Linked DNA regions of Sporichthya polymorpha DSM 43042. The protein of the gene in region 3 interacts with the protein of the main gene of each other region in a pairwise test. Links are inferred from orthologs where the notes say so. Each region holds a gene or a part of one and is shown on either strand. Other genes may lie near its edges. The genes, in order: rlmN, SPOPO_RS0125255 and ftsZ.

Region 1 (5,501 bases), 1.1 Mb from region 3 along the record:
GGTCACCGGTCGGGATCGCGGTCCGCTGCGGGACGGCGATGGACGGCCGCAGCTTGGCGTAGTCCGGGTCGCCGACCGGCGGGACGAGCGAGAGCCCGTCCATCCCGCCGCGCAGGGAGATCACGACCAGCACCGGCCCGCGGTGCGGTCCGGCGGCGAAGGCCGCCTGGGCCGAGAACATCGACGGTGCCGCCACCGCCGCGCCGGTCACCCCGATCGCCTGCAGGAAGCGACGTCGGCTCACCGGCCGGGCGCCGGTGCACTCCGGGCACTCGTCCGTCATCGCACGCTCCAGTACGGGCTGTCGAGCACGAGCGCGACCAGGACCGGCAGCAGTGCCTTCAGGTCCTGCGGGCGCAGCGCGGCGGGGTCCGCGGCGTCGGCGGCGTCCGCGAGGAAGGCCAGGAACGCCGCCCGGTGCGCGGGAGTCACCCGCTGACCGGGTAGCAGACGGGCCGTCAGAGTGTCGACGAGGCCACCCCAGCTCGTCGGGACGGCGCCGTCGAGCAAGTGCGTGACGAGGTCCGGCCACAGCACGCCGTTGTTCAGGCGGTGCGAGGCGGCGGTGAGATGCGCGTTCCACGCGGTCAGCGTCAGACCCGCGCCCTTCCAGGCGGCGGCGACGTCCGGGTAGCCGTCGGGTGCCGGCCACCCCAGCGGGGCGTTGCCCATCTCCGACAGCGTCCAACGCAGCTGCGCGACGGCATTGTTGCGATTGAGCCAGCCCGGGATCGGCTGCGCCCCGAGCGCGCGCCAGCCGGCGATCACGATCTCCGCGGGCCGGCGCACCTTCGCCCCGACCGAGCCGGCGAACTCGTCCGAGGTGAACAACGCGCGCAGCACCGGCACGATCTCGGTGTCGGAGTCGAGGTACACCCGGGCCAGGCGGCGCACCAGCGCCGCGGGCGGCTTGTCGCGGACGAAGCGGACCGCGAGCTTGCGGGCGATCCGCTCGGCGGTCGCCGGGTGGCGGGCGAGGTACGTGATCAGGGACCGCGCGACCTCGACTCCCCCGGCGGCGTCGCCGTTGGGGTGCGACCAGCCCAGGACCGAGACCGGACCGACGTAGTGCCAGTCCGCCCGGTAGCGGAAGGTGCCGAGCGAGATCGCCGCGGCCTTGTCGCTGCGCTCCCACACCGACAGGCCGCTCAGGGCGCGGGCGGCGTTCACGATGTCGCGGCGGGAGTATCCCGCGTCGAGGCCGACGGTGTGCAGCTCCAGCAGTTCGCGGGCGTAGTTCTCGTTCACCGCGTCGCCGCGCGACTGCGCGTTGTTCAGGTAGAGCAGCATCGCCGGCGACGTGACCGACGCCTGCAGCATGTCCTCGAACCGGCCGAGCGCATGAGCGCGGACGACGTGGACGTCGTCCCAGGCCTTGGTGGCCCAGACCGTCCCGCTCGGGCAGGTGATGTTCAGGTGGTTCGACCAGAAGTCGACCATCACCTCGAACAACTGACGCCGTGACCAGATCTGGCGGGCGAGGGTCGCGCGGACCAGGTCCTCCATGGACGTCGCGTTGCCCGCGCCCATCGTGGCGTGGTTGACCTGCGGGTCGGTGGTCGCGAACGGCCAGGCGGCCAGGGCCGCGGCACAGGTGCCGTCGTCGATCGAGCCGGGATCGAGCTGCTGCTCCAGCCAGGCCGTCGCGCCGCCCGCGTCCTCGACGTCGACGAGCAGTTCGGGGGTGATCCCGAACGTCGTCCGGCGGAGGAGGTGGAGGACGGACCGCATCCTCGCAGTGTCGGAGGACGCCGAAGGCGGCGATGCGCGGCTTTACGCAATCATTCCGCGGGCTCAGACCGCTGAGGAGCGAGCGGGATCGGCGAAATTGACGCCAACCTCCTCAAACCGGGCCTCGAGCGCCTCGACCCCGTCGAGGGCGACCATCGCGGCCTCGGCCGCGGTGATCGGCATCAGCCACAGCACACGCGCGGTGCAGTTCTGACCGCGGACCTTCCAGCGGCAGTACTCGAGCTCGGGCCCGTACGGGTAGGGCAACGTGACGAGCAGTCGGTCGCACTCCGACCCCGGCAGCCACGGCCGGTCGAGCTGCACGACCGAGCCCCGGTCGAGCCGGCTGTCCGGGGTGCCGCAGTGCGCGATCGCCGCCGCGGCGAGGGACTTCAGGTGCGCCTCGTTCGGCTCCCGCGCGGACAGGACGAACTCGGCCCCGACGCCGAGGCTCTGCACCGCCTCCCAGCAGCCGAGGGTGAAGTAGCTGACGACGTCGACGCGCTTGCCGGCCGTCGCCTCCAGCATCCGCAGCCCGGGGACGCGGTCGGTCGCCTCGGCCGGCGGATCCATCTCGAAGATCGAGTGCCCACGACCGAAGTAGTCGGTGTAGTGCTTGCCGATCAGTTCGTTCGGCGTCTTCACGCCCCCGCCTCCTCGGCGATCGCCTCCAGGTCGGCCGCCGCGAGCTGGCCGCAGGCGCCGTCGATCTCCCGGCCCCGGGTGTCCCGCACCGTGACCGGGACGCCGGCGGCCTCCAGCCGGCGCACGAACGTCCGCTCGTCCTTGGCCCGGGAGGCCGTCCACTTCGAGCCCGGCGTCGGGTTGAGCGGGATGAGGTTCACGTGCGCCCAGGCGCCGGGCCCCGCGAACGCGAGCACCCGGGCCAGTTCGTCCGCCCGCCACGCCTGGTCGTTGATGTCGCGGATCAGCGCGTACTCGATCGAGACCCGGCGCCCCGTCGTGACGAAGTAGTCGTGCGCGGTGCCCACGACCTCCGCCACCGGGTACCGCGTGTTGATCGGGACGAGCGTGTCCCGCAGCTCGTCGTCGGGGGCGTGCAGCGAGAGCGCGAGCGTCACGCCGAGCCCCGAGTTCGCCAGCTTGGCGATGCCGGGCACCAGGCCCACCGTCGAGACCGTCACCGAGCGCCGGGACAGGCCCAGCCCGTCCGGCGTCGGGTCGATCAGCCGGGCGACCGCGGCGGAGGTGGCGGCGTAGTTCGCGAGCGGCTCCCCCATGCCCATGAACACGACATTCGAGACGCGGCCGGGCCCACCCGCCACCTCGCCGCGGTCGAGGGCCCGCGCCGCCGCCACGACCTGATCGACGATCTCGGCCGTCGACATGTTCCGGGTCAGCCCGCCCTGGCCCGTCGCGCAGAACGGGCAGTTCATGCCGCAACCGGCCTGGGACGAGACGCAGACCGTCACCCGGTCGGGGTAACGCATCAGGACGCTCTCGACCAGCGCGCCGTCGAACAGCCGCCACAGGGTCTTGCGCGTGGTGCCCTCGTCGCAGGTGATGTCGCGGACGGGGGTGAGCAGCGGCGGGAACAGCGCGCCCGCGAGCGCCTCGCGGTCCTTCGCGGGGACGTCGGTCCACGTCTCCGGGTCCGCGTTGTGGTGGGTGAAGTAGTGCGTCGCGAGCTGCTTCGCGCGGAAGCCTTTGTGCCCGAGCTCCTCGACGGCGGCCTTGCGCTCGCCGGGAGCGAGGTCGGCCAGGTGCCGCGGCGGCTTCGCGCGGCGCGGGGCGACGAGGGTGAGCTCACCGGGTGCAGGCATTGCGCCCATTCTCGCAGCCGATCCGGGAGGCGTCGGCTCCAGGCGGTACTTTGGGACCTGCGACTGGCGCGTTCACAGGCGGAGTTCACCGCCGGGGAGCTTGCAGTGCGGGGCCGTGCGCCTGGGCTCCGTGACCACCGAGGTGTGCCGTACGGCACAGGAGGACCCGTGGCCAACGACCCCGCGCTGTCGGTTGCCGACCCCCAGATCGCCGAGCTCATCGCGGCGGAGGAACGGCGCCAGGCGGACACGATCAAGCTGATCCCGTCGGAGAACTACGTCTCGAAGGCCGTGCTCGAGGCCACCGGGACGGTCCTGACCAACAAGTACTCCGAGGGTTACGCCGGCAAGCGGTACTACGAGGGCCAGCAGGTCATCGACCAGATCGAGACGCTCGCGATCGAGCGCGCCAAGGCCGTCTTCGGCGTCGAGCACGCGAACGTGCAGCCGTACTCCGGCTCCCCCGCGAACCTCGCCATCTACATGGCGTTCCTCTCACCGGGCGAGAAGGTGATGGGCCTCGGCCTGCCGAGCGGCGGCCACCTCACGCACGGCTGGTCGGTCTCCGCGACCGGCGCCTGGTTCACCGCCGTGCGCTACGGCGTCCGGCAGGACACCGGCCGCATCGACATGGACCAGGTGCGCGACCTCGCGCTCGCCGAGCGTCCGAAGCTGATCTTCTGCGGCGGCACCGCGGTCCCCCGCACCATCGACTTCCCGGCGTTCGCCGAGATCGCGAAGGAGATCGGCGCCGTCCTCGCCGCCGACATCGCGCACATCGCCGGCCTCGTCGCCGGTGGCGCCCACCCCTCGCCGGTCGGGCACGCCGACGTCATCTCCACGACGACGCACAAGACCCTGCGTGGCCCGCGCGGCGCGATGCTGATGAGCACCGAGGAGCACGCGAAGGCCCTCGACAAGGCCGTCTTCCCCGGCCTGCAGGGCGGCCCGCACAACCACACCACGGCCGGCATCGCGGTCGCGCTGAAGGAGGCGTCGACCGACGAGTTCCGGACCTACGCGGCCCAGGTCGTGACGAACGCGAAGGCGCTGGCCGAGGGTCTCGCCTCCCGCGGTTTCAACCTCGTCTCGGGCGGCACCGACAACCACCTGGTGCTGATCGACCTCACCAACAAGGACATCGCCGGCAAGCCCGCGGCACAGGCGCTCGACCGCGCGGGTCTGGAGACGAACTACAACAGCGTCCCGTTCGACACCCGTAAACCGTTCGACCCTTCCGGCGTCCGTATCGGCACCCCGGCCGTCACCTCGCGCGGCATGGGCCCGGCGGAGATGGACGCCATCGCGGGCTGGTTCGACGAGGTCGTCGAGGCCGCGAAGAAGGGCGACGAGCAGACCGTCGAGCGGGTGCGCAAAGAGGTCCTCGACCTCACCGCGCAGTTCCCCGCCCCGGGTCTGGGCTGATGACGGGCACACCGGCTCCTCGCACCGCCGAGGAGCGGGAGGCGCTCGCCCTGCGGGCGGAGATCTTCGAGGCGCTGATCGCCCTCGGCGACCAGACCGACGCCGTCCTCGCCCTCGTCCGGTCCGGCGCGCCGGAGTTGCGGACCCAGGTCCGCACCCTGCTCGACTGCAGCGACGCCGCCGCCGAGCAGGTCCTGTTCAACCTGCGCGTCCTGCACCCCGAGCAGCAGGCGAAGTACCGCGCCGAGGCCGCCGAACTCCGCGAACTCCTCGACGCCTGACCGCTGTGCAAAAAAGGGTGACACCCCTTACTCGCGAGTAAGGGGTGTCACCCTTTTTTGACGAGAGTCCGAGGGGGCCGCGGCGTCAGGGCGTCGGGTCGACGAAGAACGAGAGCAGCAGCCAGCAGATCGGGGCGGCGATCAGCAGCGAGTCGAGGCGGTCCATGATGCCGCCGTGGCCGGGGAGCAGGGTCCCCATGTCCTTGACGCCGATGTCGCGCTTGAGCACCGACTCGCCGAGGTCCCCGACGGTCGCCGCGACGGCGAGCGCGAGGCCGAG
Region 2 (5,468 bases), 320 kb from region 3 along the record:
ACCAGGAGGTCGGGTCCTCGCCGAAGCGCTCGGCCGTGCCGGTCTTCGCGCCGACGGGCATCTCGACCAGCGGCCAGCCGGCGAAGACCCCGGCCGCGGTGCCGCTGCGCGACGTGCCCTCCAACGCCGCGAGCAGGTACTTGAGGACCTTCGGCGAGACGTCGACCTTGCCGTCGGAGACCGGGGCGAACCGGCGGACGACGTCCCCGTCCGGCGTGAGCTCGGCCTGGGCGACGCGCGGCCGCCACAGCGTCCCGCCGTTCGCGATGGCGGCGTACACGCGCGCCATCTGCAGCGGCGTGGTCATCGTGTCGCCCTGGCCGATCGAGAAGTTCACCGCGTCGCCGGCGCGCCACTTGGCGCCGTCGATGCAGTTCTCCCGGTCGAGCTGGTGCAGGAAGGTGGCGCGCGCGGCGTCGTCGCCGTAGACGGCGGCGCGGTCGGCGTTCGCGGCCTCGGCCCGCCCGCAGGTCGCCTCGCGGGTCTGCTCCCAGTACGACTGCTTGAACTCGCGCGAGGCGATCCGGCCGCCGATCTCGCCCGGCAGGTCGATGCCCGTCGGGCGGCCGAGGCCGAAGATCTCCGCCATGCGCTGCATCGGGTCGGCGGGGTCGGCGACGGGGTTCTCGGCGCCGTCCCGCTGCCACATCTCGTGCGCGATCTTGTAGAAGACCGTGTCGCAGGAGACCTCGAGCGCGCGGGCCAGGGTGATGTTCCCGTACGCGTGCGACTCGTAGTTCTTGAACGTCTGGTTCCCGACCGTGTACGAGCTCGGGCACGGATAGGTCGCGTCGAGGTCGTAGCCGGCCTTCGCCGCCGCGGCCGTCGAGATCACCTTGAACAGCGAGCCGGGCGGGTCGGCCGCGGCGTAGGGCCGCGCGAGCAGCGGGGTGCCGGCCTGGTCCGACACCAGCTTCGCGTAGGTCTTGGCGTCGATGCCGCCGACCCAGTCGGACAGGTTGAACGTCGGCGCGCCCGCCATCGCGACGACGGCGCCGTTCGTCGAGTCGAGGACGACGATCGCGCCGGAGTCCGCCGCGTACCTCCGCCCGCGGTAGTCCGGCACGTTGCGGGCCCGTTCGATGCCCTCGGCCAGCGCACGCTCGGCGATCGCCTGGACCTTGGCGTCGATCGCGGTCAGCAGGTTGTTGCCGGGCCGGGGCGCGGCCGCCTCGACGGTCTGCAGCACGTGGCCCAGGTGATCCACCGTCACCCGCGTCACGCCCGGGGCGCCGCGCAGCAGGGCGTCGTACTGCTTCTCCAGGCCCGCGCGCCCGACGAGGTTCGCGACGCCGAGCCGCGGGTCGCGCAGCCCGGCCTCCTTCTGCGCGGCGACGTCCTTCTCGTCGGCCGGCTGCAGGTACCCGAGGACGTGGGCGAGCTTCGCCTTGCCCTCCTGCGGATAGTTGCGCACGCTCACCGAGACGGCGTCGACGCCGGGGAACCGCTCGCGGAACTCGAGGACCTGCATCGCGACCCGGGAGTCGACGTCGACGGCCACGGGGACGGGCTGGTACGGCGAGCCGTTCCAGCAGGGCGCGGTCACACCGGCCCCGCAGGGACGGATCTGCGCGCGCAGGTCGTCGGCACTCACGCCGAGGACGCGGCCGAGCCGGTCGAGGACGGCGGCCCCCCGGTCCGGCTGCCGTGACAGGTTCGTGCGGTCGACGGTGATCTGCAGCTGCGTCCGGTTCTGGACCAACGGACGGCCGGCGACGTCGAGGATCAAGCCGCGCGGCGCCGGCGTCACGACCTCGCGGATCGTGTTGGCGTCGGCCGCCGCGGCGTACGCGTCGGAGTCGACCGACTGCAGGTACGCCAGCCGGCCCCCGAGCAGGACCATCAGTGACAGCCCGATTCCCTGCAGCACCCGGACGCGACGCCCGGTGCGCGCCACGCCCTCGCTCACCGGACCCCCAGCGGCACGCGGGCCAGCGGCATCTCGGCCGGGATCGGCTGCGGCCGGCGCCGCCGGCTCAGCGGCAGGACGACCAGCGCGAGCAGCAGGGTCGAGAGCGCGACCGACGGCAGCGTCGCGAGCGCGTGCAGAACCCCGGCCCGCGGGTCACCCAGCAGCTGACCGAGCAGCGTGAACAGCAGTGGCGCCAGCGCGGCGGCGACTCCCCCGACGGCGATGCCGAGCAGCGCCGACTCGGCGACGTCCGTGGCGAGGAACCCGACGAGCGCGCCGAGCAGGCAGAGCACGAACGCCCACTGGCCCGCCGGGTGGTCGGCGGGCGGGAGCAGGTCGAGCAGCAGACCGACGCCGAAGCCGGCGACTCCCCCGGCCCGCGGGCCGGAGCGCAGGGCGACGGCCAGCACCACGAGAGCGGCGAGCTGGGGCTGCCCCGCGCCCGGCCAGTCGAGCCGGGCGATCAGCGAGACCTGCGTCAGCGCGGCGAGCAGCCCCAGCAGGGCGAGGCCGGTCAGCCGGAGCGCGTGGGCGGTGGCCGGGCTCACCGCTTCTCCTGAGGGGCAGTCTCCTGAGGGCCAGTCACGACGCCGACCACGTCGAGGGCGGAGAGTTCGCCGTAGGGGCGGACGAACGCCACCGGGGCGGGGCCGCCGGCGCCCTGGATGTCGACGATCTCGCCGATCGGGATGCCCGCGGGGTACGGCGCGCCGCCGGGCGAGCCGAACGTCCGCACGTCCTGGCCGACGGCGAGGCGCGCGTTGGGGTTGAAGAGCTTCAGCCGCAGCAGGTCGCCGCCGGTCCCGTCGAGCGAACCGACCTGGCCGGTGTCCGTCACCCGCACCCCGACGGTGAGGATCGGGTCGGCGAGCAGGAGCACCGTGGCGGTCTTCTCGGTGACGGACAGGACCCGGCCGGCGAGCCCGGACGCGTTGAGCACGGCGGAGTCCACGACCACGCCGTGCGCGCGGCCGCGGTCGATCACGACCGTCCAGGAGTAGCCGTCGATCGCGTTGAGGGCGATGACGTGACCCGTCGTCAGGTTTGTGCCGGTCGCGGCGGCGATGTCGGCGAGTGCTTCGGACCGGTCGGTGTACGTGCCCCGGGCGAGGGCGTCGCGAAGCTGCGCCTGGAGCGCGACGTTCTGCGCCGAGAGCTCCTCGATGCGGCGCGCGTCGGCGTTCGCCCCGCCGAAGGCGCCCGCGATACGGACGACGGGGTTGGTCACGGTCGTCGCGGCAGACTGCAGCGGGCTCAGCACCGTCGCGGCGGCGCTGCGCACGGGGTGCAGCGGCGACGACCCGTCTCCGGCCTGAGCGTCGATGCTGGCGAGGGCGAACGCCCCCACCAGCAGCGCGCCGAGGGTGAGACGCGTCGCCGCGGTGTCGCGGACCATGAGCGACCTCGCGTCAGAAGCGGTGCTGGTACGGGTTGTGCGGGGCCATCACGGCCTGCAGCGCGTCGAACTCGTCCACACACTTGCCGGCGCCGAGCGCGACGCAGTCCAGCGGGTCGGACGCGATGACGACCGGCATCCCGGTCTCGTCCGACAGTCGCTGGTCCAGACCGCGCAGGAGCGCGCCGCCGCCGGTGAGCATGATGCCGCGCTCCATGATGTCGGCGGCGAGCTCGGGCGGGCACGAGTCGAGCGTGTTGCGGACGGCGTCGATGATCGCCTGCACGGGCTCGGCGATCGCGTCGCGGACGTCCTCCGACGAGACGACGATCGTCTTCGGCAGGCCGGTCACGAGGTCACGCCCACGGATCTCGGCGACCTCCGGGTTCGCCAGCGGAACCGCCGCGGCGAGCGTCATCTTGATCTCCTCGGCCGACCGCTCCCCGAGCATCAGCGAGTAGACCTTCTTGACGTGGTTGATGATCGCCTCGTCGAACTCGTCACCGGCGGTGCGGATCGACTGGGCGTTCACGATGCCGCCGAGGGAGATGATCGCGACCTCGGTGGTGCCCCCGCCGATGTCGACGACCATGCTGCCGGTCGCCTCGGCCACCGGGAGCGCGGCACCGATCGCGGCCGCCATCGGCTCCTCGACGATGTGGACCTGGCGGGCCCCGGCCTGGCTGGCGGCCTCGATGACCGCGCGGCGCTCGACGCCGGTGATGCCCGAGGGCACGCACACGACGACGCGCGGCTTCGCGAAGTAGCGGCGGCGGTGCACCTTCTGGATGAAGTAGCGGAGCATCCGCTCGGTGATCTCGAAGTCCGCGATCACACCGTCGCGCAGCGGCCGGACGGCCACGACGTGCGCCGGGGTGCGGCCGATCATCTGCTTGGCCTCGGAGCCGACGGCCACGACCGCGCCCGTCATCGTGTTGATGGCGACGACGGACGGCTCGTTGAGCACGATGCCGCGGCCACGGACGTAGACGAGGGTGTTCGCGGTGCCGAGGTCGACCCCGATGTCGCGGCCGACGAACTTGGACATCGGCGAGGCCATGGAGAACCCGCCGAGCGGGTTCCGCGCAGGGGTGGCCGGCCGGGGGGCCGGGACCTTCGCCTCCGGGGCGTCGTCGATGACGAGCTTGTGTTCCGGGGCCAGTCCCGTCCCGGTGGGCGGTGTCTCGAGTGTTGTCATCAGACGAGCCTTCCGGGGCGAGAGTGACGGGTGTGACAGGTGTGAAGCTATACCCCGTGTGAGGCGACGATAGCCATGCGCAGGTCAAGATCACGGCAGCGACGCGCGACGGCGCGGCGCTTCACAGCCACGCTTCCGGCGGGCGCCCGTTATGGCCCGATACGGGCACAAAAAACGACCGGCCGCTCGGAGCGAGCGGCCGGTCGGGAAGTGCAGGGAAGCGCGGGGAGCGGTGCCTCAGAGCTCCGGGAACCAGAGCGCGATCTCGCGGGCGGCGGACTCGGCGCTGTCGGAGGCGTGGATCAGGTTCTCCTGGTTGGAGAGCGAGAAGTCGCCGCGGACGGTGCCCGGGGCGGCCTTGCGGCCGTCGGTGGCGCCGACGATGCCGCGGACGACGGTGATCGCCTCGTCGCCGGAGAGGATCAGGGCGACCAGCGGGCCCGAGGTGATGAACTCGCGGAGCTCGGGGTACCAGCCCTTCTCGACGTGCTCGGCGTAGTGCTGGTCGGCGAGCTGCTTGTCGACGGTCTGGAGCTTCATCGCCTCGATCGTGAAGCCCTTGGCCTCAAAGCGGGACAGGATCTGGCCCACCAGGCCGCGGCGCACGCCGTCCGGCTTGACGAGGACGAGGGTCTTCTCGGACACGCGGAACTCCTAGGCAAGTGCGATTCGACAGTGCGCGGAACGCGGCGAGCCTATCCGCCGCCACCCGGGTAACCCTCGGCGACCATCCGCCCGATCCGGAGGGCGGCGATCCAGAGCCCGCCGAAGATCAGGCCGAGGATCACCATCACGGGCACCACGATCGCAGTGAGCAGGACGAGCACCTGCATCGCCCAGCCGACCGGGATCCCCGCGGGCGAGCGCAGCAGCCCGGTCGCGAGCACGCACCCGAGTGCGAGCCCGCCCCCGACCGCGAGCGCCGTGCCGGAGGACACGTCGTCGGACATGCGCGAGGCGAC
Region 3 (5,360 bases):
CCGGAGCTGCCCCTCGAGGAAGCTCTTGAGGCGGCTGCGGTACTCGCGCTCGAACTGACGGAGCTGGTCGAGCTGGGTCTCCAGCGCAGTGCGCTGCGTCTCCAGGACGCCGATGATCGAACGGTGCTTGTCCTGGGCGTCACGCTCCAGGGCGTCGGCCTTGGAGCGCGCCTCGCGCTCGATGGCCTCCGCGCGCTGCCGCGCGTCACCGACGATCTTGTTCGCCTCCGTCCGGGCCTCCGCGATGGCCTGGTCAGCGGTCTGCTGAGCCAGGGCCAGCACGCGCGCCGCGCTGTCCGAGGAGCTGGCCTCGGCGGCCGGCGCCGGCGGGGGCGGCGGAGCGGGAGCGGGCTTCGGGGGCTCGGGCGCGGGCTCCGGCGCCTTGACGACGGGCTGGGGCGCGGTCGTGGAAGCGGCCGGTGCCGCCGACGCGGCCCGGGTGGCGGCGGCGAGCTTGGCTCGTAGCTCGTCGTTCTCCCGGATCAAGCGTCGAAGCTCGGTCTCGACCTCGTCGAGGAAGGCGTCAACCTCATCCTCGTCGTAGCCCTCGCGCAGACGGACGGTCGTGAACTGCTTGTTCCGCACGTCCTCGGGGGTCAGCGGCATCCTGTCACCTCAGAGTGATCGTCGACGTTCGGGATAGACCGTACCGCGTCACGCTTGCTGCACGAGTGACAGCCCGATGGTGACGATGACAAATAACACAAGGAAGGATAGGTCAAGTGACACCCCTCCCAAACGTAACGGCGGAATGAACCGCCTCAAGAACTTCAGCGGCGGATCGGTCACGGAGTAAATCACCTCGAGCACCACCACCACTGCGCCCTTCGGTTCGTACGACCTGGCGAAGAGGAAGACGTACTCCATCACCAGGCGTGCGACCAGAAGGATGAGAAAAGCAAACAGGACGAAGTACACGACCTGCGCCACTGGACTCACCGCAGGTCACCGCCCCTTCGAAGATTCTTACGCAGAGTAACGAGGGCGACCTTATCGGACGCCACTCAGCTCTGGTTGAAGAAGCCACCGGAAGCGATGCGGGCCTTGTCCTCGGCACTCACATCGACGTTCGCGGGAGAGAGCAGAAACACTTTCTGCGTCACCCGTTCGATGGCCCCGTGGCACCCGAACACGAGTCCCGCGGCGAAGTCCACGAGGCGCTTCGCGTCCGTGTCGTCCATCTCCGTGAGATTCATGATGACCGGAACGCCCTGACGAAACTCCTCGCCGATCTGGCGGGCCTCGTTGTACGTCCGCGGGTGCAGCGTGATGATGCGGTACGGGTCCGCGACGACCGGCGACGGTGCCGGAGTCGGCGCGGCGGCAGGGGCCGGGATCCGGCGCTGCGGAACCCGCACATCCGTGCGCGCGACCGGCTCCATCGGCTGTCGCGTGGCCGGCTGCGGGCGCTCGTAGCGGCGCTCCTCCTCGACGTGGTCGTCGTAGTACTCGTCGCGCTCGTCGTCCTCGACCAGCCCGAGATAGACGCCCATCTTGCGCATCGCGCCGGCCATTGAAGCCTGCCTTCCGGAGTGCGTCTGCACAGCCACTAGAGAAGCAATTCCCCTTGTTCAATGAGGTTAGGGGCGCAGGGCCCGGTTACCGAGCAACCCGGAGCCGACACGCACATGTGTCGCGCCAGCACCTACCGCCACTTCCAGATCTCCACTCATCCCGGCGGAGATCCAGCGGGCCTCGGGGTGGGCCGCACGCAGGTCCGCGGCGACGGCCGCGAGGCGCTCGAAGGCCGGTCCGGGCGGGGCCCCGAGGGGCGCCACCGCCATCACCCCGCGCAGCCGCAGGCCCGGGGCGGCGGCCACCGCGTCGGCCAGGGAGCGGACGTCAGCCGGGGCGGCGCCGCCCCGGCTGCTCGACGACCCGTCGCGAGCGGGCGGCGCGAGGTCGACCTGGATCAGGGCGTCCAGCTCACGGCCGCCCTCGGTCGCGCCGGCCGACAGGGCGCGCACCAGCCGCGGACGGTCGACCGAATGCACCACATCGGCGTAGCGGGCCACCGAACGGGCCTTGTTCGTCTGCACCTGGCCGACGAAGTGCCAGGTCAGGTCGCTCACCCCGGCATCCGACACCGTTGCGGCCTTCTCGGCGGCTTCGGCGTCCCGGTTCTCCCCCACGTCCCGGACCCCGAGCGCGGCCAGGTGCTCCACGTCGGAGGCGGGCCAGGTCTTGGTGACCGCGATCAACGTCACGTCCGCCGGGTCCCGGCCGGCGGCCGCGCACGCCGCCGCGATCCGCTCCCGGACCGCGGCGAGGTTGGCCGCGAGCTCCTCCCGACGCTCCATCAGGTGCGGCTCGCCGGGTCCGGTTCCCGCCAGATCAGCCCGGCGAAGCGGCCGGTCACGCCGTCCCGGCGGTAGGAGAAGAAGTCGGGGTCGTCGTGGGTGCAGCCGCCGGTGAGGCCGACGTCGCGGACGCCGAGAGCGGCGAACTGCTCGGCCAGCCCCGGCCGCAGGTCGAGCGACGGCGTACCCGCCCGTGTCCGGCCGGTGCCCGCGACCGCACCCGGCGCCGCCGCCGCCACCTCGCGCTGCATCGACTCCGGGACCTCGTAGCAGCAGCCGTTGATCGACGGTCCGAGTTGGACGCGGACGCGTCCGGGCTCGGCGCCGAGGTCCTGCATGACCCGGAGGGCCTGGGCCACGACCCCCGACTCGACACCCTTACGGCCGGCGTGCGCCGCGGCGACCACCCCGGCGTACGGATCGGCCATCAGGACCGGCACGCAGTCGGCGACCAGCACGACCAGCGCGAGCCCGGGGGCCGAGGTCACCAGCGCGTCGGCGACCGGCGGTACGGCCACCGGCCCGTCCACGACCGCGACGTCGTTGCCGTGCACCTGGTCCATGAAGACGAGCTGCTCCGGGGACAGGCCCACCGCCGCCGCGACCAGGACACGGTTCGCTGCGACGGTGCGGGCGTCGTCCCCGACGTGCGTCGCGAGGTTGAGCTCGGCGTAGGGCGGGATCGACTGCCCGCCGGCCCGCGTCGTGAACACCCCGCGCACCCCGGGCGGCCACGACGGCATCAGCAACGGGATCACGTGTCCAGTGTCCTCTCCTGCCTCTCCGGCGTCGCCCGGCCGTCCCCACCGCCCCACCCACCACGAAAGCGCAGATCCGTACGCGGAACGGGGGGTTTCGGCGTACGGTTCTGCGCTTTCGGGGGGACCCGGGGGGGTCGGGGGGGTCGGGGGGGTCGGGGGGGTCGGGGGGGGAGGGGGGCGGAGCCCCCCGACTGTTACTTCATGAAGTCCGGGACGTCGAGGTCGTCGAGCGAGTCGCCGGCCGGGCGCGCGACCGGGGCCGGCACCGGGGCGCCGCCCTGGCGCGGGACCTCGCCGAGGGTGCCGATCCGCTCGGGCTCGGCCTCGGTGCTCTCCTCGGCCGTCGGCGCGGGAACCGCGCCCTCGGCGGGTGCGGTCTCCGGACGCTTGGCAGGCTCGCGGTAGTGCTGGGGTTCGCCACCGTCGAAGCCGGCCGCGATGACGGTCACGCGAGCCTCGTCGCCGAGCGCGTCGTCGATGACCGCACCGAAGATGATGTTCGCCTCGGGGTGCGCGGCCTCCGCGACCAGCTGGGCGGCGTGGTTGATCTCGAACAGGCCGAGGTCGCTGCCGCCGGAGATCGAGAGCAGGACCCCGCGCGCGCCGTCGATCGAGGCCTCCAGCAGCGGCGAGGAGATCGCCGCCTCGGCCGCCGCGATCGCGCGGTCCTCACCGCGCGCCGAGCCGATGCCCATGAGTGCCGAGCCGGCGCCGCTCATGACCGACTTCACGTCCGCGAAGTCGAGGTTGATCAGACCCGGCGTGGTGATCAGGTCGGTGATGCCCTGAACGCCGGAGAGCAGGACCTGGTCGGCCGACTTGAACGCGTCGAGCACCGAGACCTGCCGGTCGCTGATCGAGAGCAGCCGGTCGTTGGGGATGACGATGAGGGTGTCGACCTCCTCGCGCAGCCGCGAGATGCCGTCCTCGGCCTGCGTGCTGCGGCGGCGGCCCTCGAAGTTGAACGGGCGCGTGACGACACCGATGGTCAGCGCACCGAGCGAGCGCGCGATGTTCGCGACGACCGGGGCGCCACCGGTACCGGTGCCGCCACCCTCGCCGGCGGTGACGAAGACCATGTCGGCGCCGCGGAGCACCTCCTCGATCTCGTCGCGGTGGTCCTCGGCGGCCTTGCGGCCGACCTCGGGGTTGGCGCCGGCGCCCAGGCCCCGGGTGAGCTCGCGACCGACGTCGAGCTTGACGTCGGCGTCGCTCATCAACAGGGCCTGCGCGTCGGTGTTGATCGCGATGAACTCGACGCCCTTGAGGCCGACCTCGATCATGCGGTTGATGGCGTTGACGCCACCGCCCCCGATGCCGACCACCTTGATCACTGCGAGGTAGTTCTGCGGAGCTGCCACGGCCGGTGCCTCTCGCGTCGGAAATTTCTGATCGTGCGCTGGGTGGTGCGTGTCGCAGGCCCTCCCTCAACTCTCCACCTCAACTAGAGGTTTAGAGTTATGTCAACCTGCGATGGACATGAAGGTAGGGCGGAGGCACATCCGCACCTAGGACATCCGTGGCGTGTCGCGCCGCGGAAACCTGACGCCCCGTCAGAGTTCGGATCGGTCGTCGCCCGGACGGCCGCGGACGGGGGCGGGTCAGCGCTTAACGGTGGGCGCCTCGGGGACGCTGACGTCGTAGCGCTTCGCGCCGCGGGTGGACTTCTCCCGCCACAGGACGTCGAGCACGCGGGCCTTGAACTCGGCCTGCTCGGGGGCGCCCCAGACGATCTCCCGGCCCCCGTCGAGGGAGACGGTGAGGTCCGCCGTCGTGTCGGCCTGCACGGCCTCGACCTTCTCCCGGATCGCCTCCGGCAGGGCGGCGACGACGGCCTGGATGGACCTCAGGTCCTCGGGCGTCAGGGCCGGGTTGGAGCTTCTCACCAGCAGGAAGCGGCGGGCCGCGTCCCCCGCCGGCGCGTACGCCACGCCCTCGGCGTCGACGAGTCGCCGGCCCTCGGGGGTGTCGAGCACCGCCACCGGCGTGCGTTCGGTCACCGTGATCTTCACGGTGTTCGGGAACTTGCGCGCGACGTCGACGTCCGCGACCGGCGCGAGCGTCCGAACCCGGGCCGCGATCGCGGCCGTGTCGAGCCGGGCGAGCGGCTCCCCCGCCGGCACCTGCGCGACGCGTTCGACCCGCTCGGCGGTGAGCCGCTGGACCCCGGCGACCTGCACGGACCGGACCGCGAACACGTCCGAGAAGAGCACGACCCAGCCGGCGGCGAGCACCACGGCCGCGACCAGCAGGCCGATGCCGGTGCGGATCCACCGCGTGCGGCGCCGCTGCCGGGCCC

The links.
Region 1: the proteins of ftsZ (region 3) and rlmN interact in binary tests that used the Escherichia coli proteins (3 or more experiments, as listed by UniProt). The link is inferred for Sporichthya polymorpha DSM 43042 from one-to-one orthologs.
Region 2: the proteins of ftsZ (region 3) and SPOPO_RS0125255 interact in binary tests that used the Escherichia coli proteins (3 or more experiments, as listed by UniProt). The link is inferred for Sporichthya polymorpha DSM 43042 from one-to-one orthologs.

What each region holds. Positions count from the first base shown.
Region 1 is NZ_KB913029.1:3,802,002-3,807,502, reverse strand. What follows is about bases 1,445-4,386. They hold rlmN (dual-specificity RNA methyltransferase RlmN), read right to left. Parts: upstream 3,516-4,386; coding sequence 2,373-3,515; downstream 1,445-2,372. Other genes in these bases: SPOPO_RS0118435 (serine hydroxymethyltransferase), read left to right, coding at 3,684-4,386; SPOPO_RS0118445 (suppressor of fused domain protein), read right to left, coding at 1,795-2,376; SPOPO_RS30430 (DUF1800 domain-containing protein), read right to left, coding at 1,445-1,731. In the rest of the region: SPOPO_RS30435 (DUF1501 domain-containing protein), read right to left, coding at 1-283; more of SPOPO_RS30430, read right to left, coding at 280-1,444; more of SPOPO_RS0118435, read left to right, coding at 4,387-4,940; SPOPO_RS30425 (hypothetical protein), read left to right, coding at 4,940-5,221; SPOPO_RS0118425 (phosphatidate cytidylyltransferase), read right to left, coding at 5,307-5,501.
Region 2 is NZ_KB913029.1:5,237,174-5,242,641, forward strand. Bases 2,346-5,254 are described here. They hold SPOPO_RS0125255 (rod shape-determining protein), read right to left. Parts: upstream 4,369-5,254; coding sequence 3,322-4,368; downstream 2,346-3,321. Other genes in these bases: mreD (rod shape-determining protein MreD), read right to left, coding at 2,346-2,460; mreC (rod shape-determining protein MreC), read right to left, coding at 2,457-3,308; ndk (nucleoside-diphosphate kinase), read right to left, coding at 4,744-5,151; SPOPO_RS0125265 (DUF4233 domain-containing protein), read right to left, coding at 5,202-5,254. In the rest of the region: mrdA (penicillin-binding protein 2), read right to left, coding at 1-1,909; more of mreD, read right to left, coding at 1,906-2,345; more of SPOPO_RS0125265, read right to left, coding at 5,255-5,468. UniProt on the Escherichia coli protein: Forms membrane-associated dynamic filaments that are essential for cell shape determination. Acts by regulating cell wall synthesis and cell elongation, and thus cell shape.
Region 3 is NZ_KB913029.1:4,920,997-4,926,356, forward strand. The notes cover bases 2,340-5,140. They hold ftsZ (cell division protein FtsZ), read right to left. Parts: upstream 4,423-5,140; coding sequence 3,256-4,422; downstream 2,340-3,255. Other genes in these bases: pgeF (peptidoglycan editing factor PgeF), read right to left, coding at 2,340-3,058; SPOPO_RS31385 (cell division protein FtsQ/DivIB), read right to left, coding at 4,663-5,140. In the rest of the region: SPOPO_RS31380 (DivIVA domain-containing protein), read right to left, coding at 1-606; SPOPO_RS0123750 (YggT family protein), read right to left, coding at 655-939; SPOPO_RS35980 (cell division protein SepF), read right to left, coding at 1,005-1,514; SPOPO_RS0123760 (YggS family pyridoxal phosphate-dependent enzyme), read right to left, coding at 1,581-2,300; more of pgeF, read right to left, coding at 2,300-2,339; more of SPOPO_RS31385, read right to left, coding at 5,141-5,360. UniProt on the Escherichia coli protein: Essential cell division protein that forms a contractile ring structure (Z ring) at the future cell division site. The regulation of the ring assembly controls the timing and the location of cell division.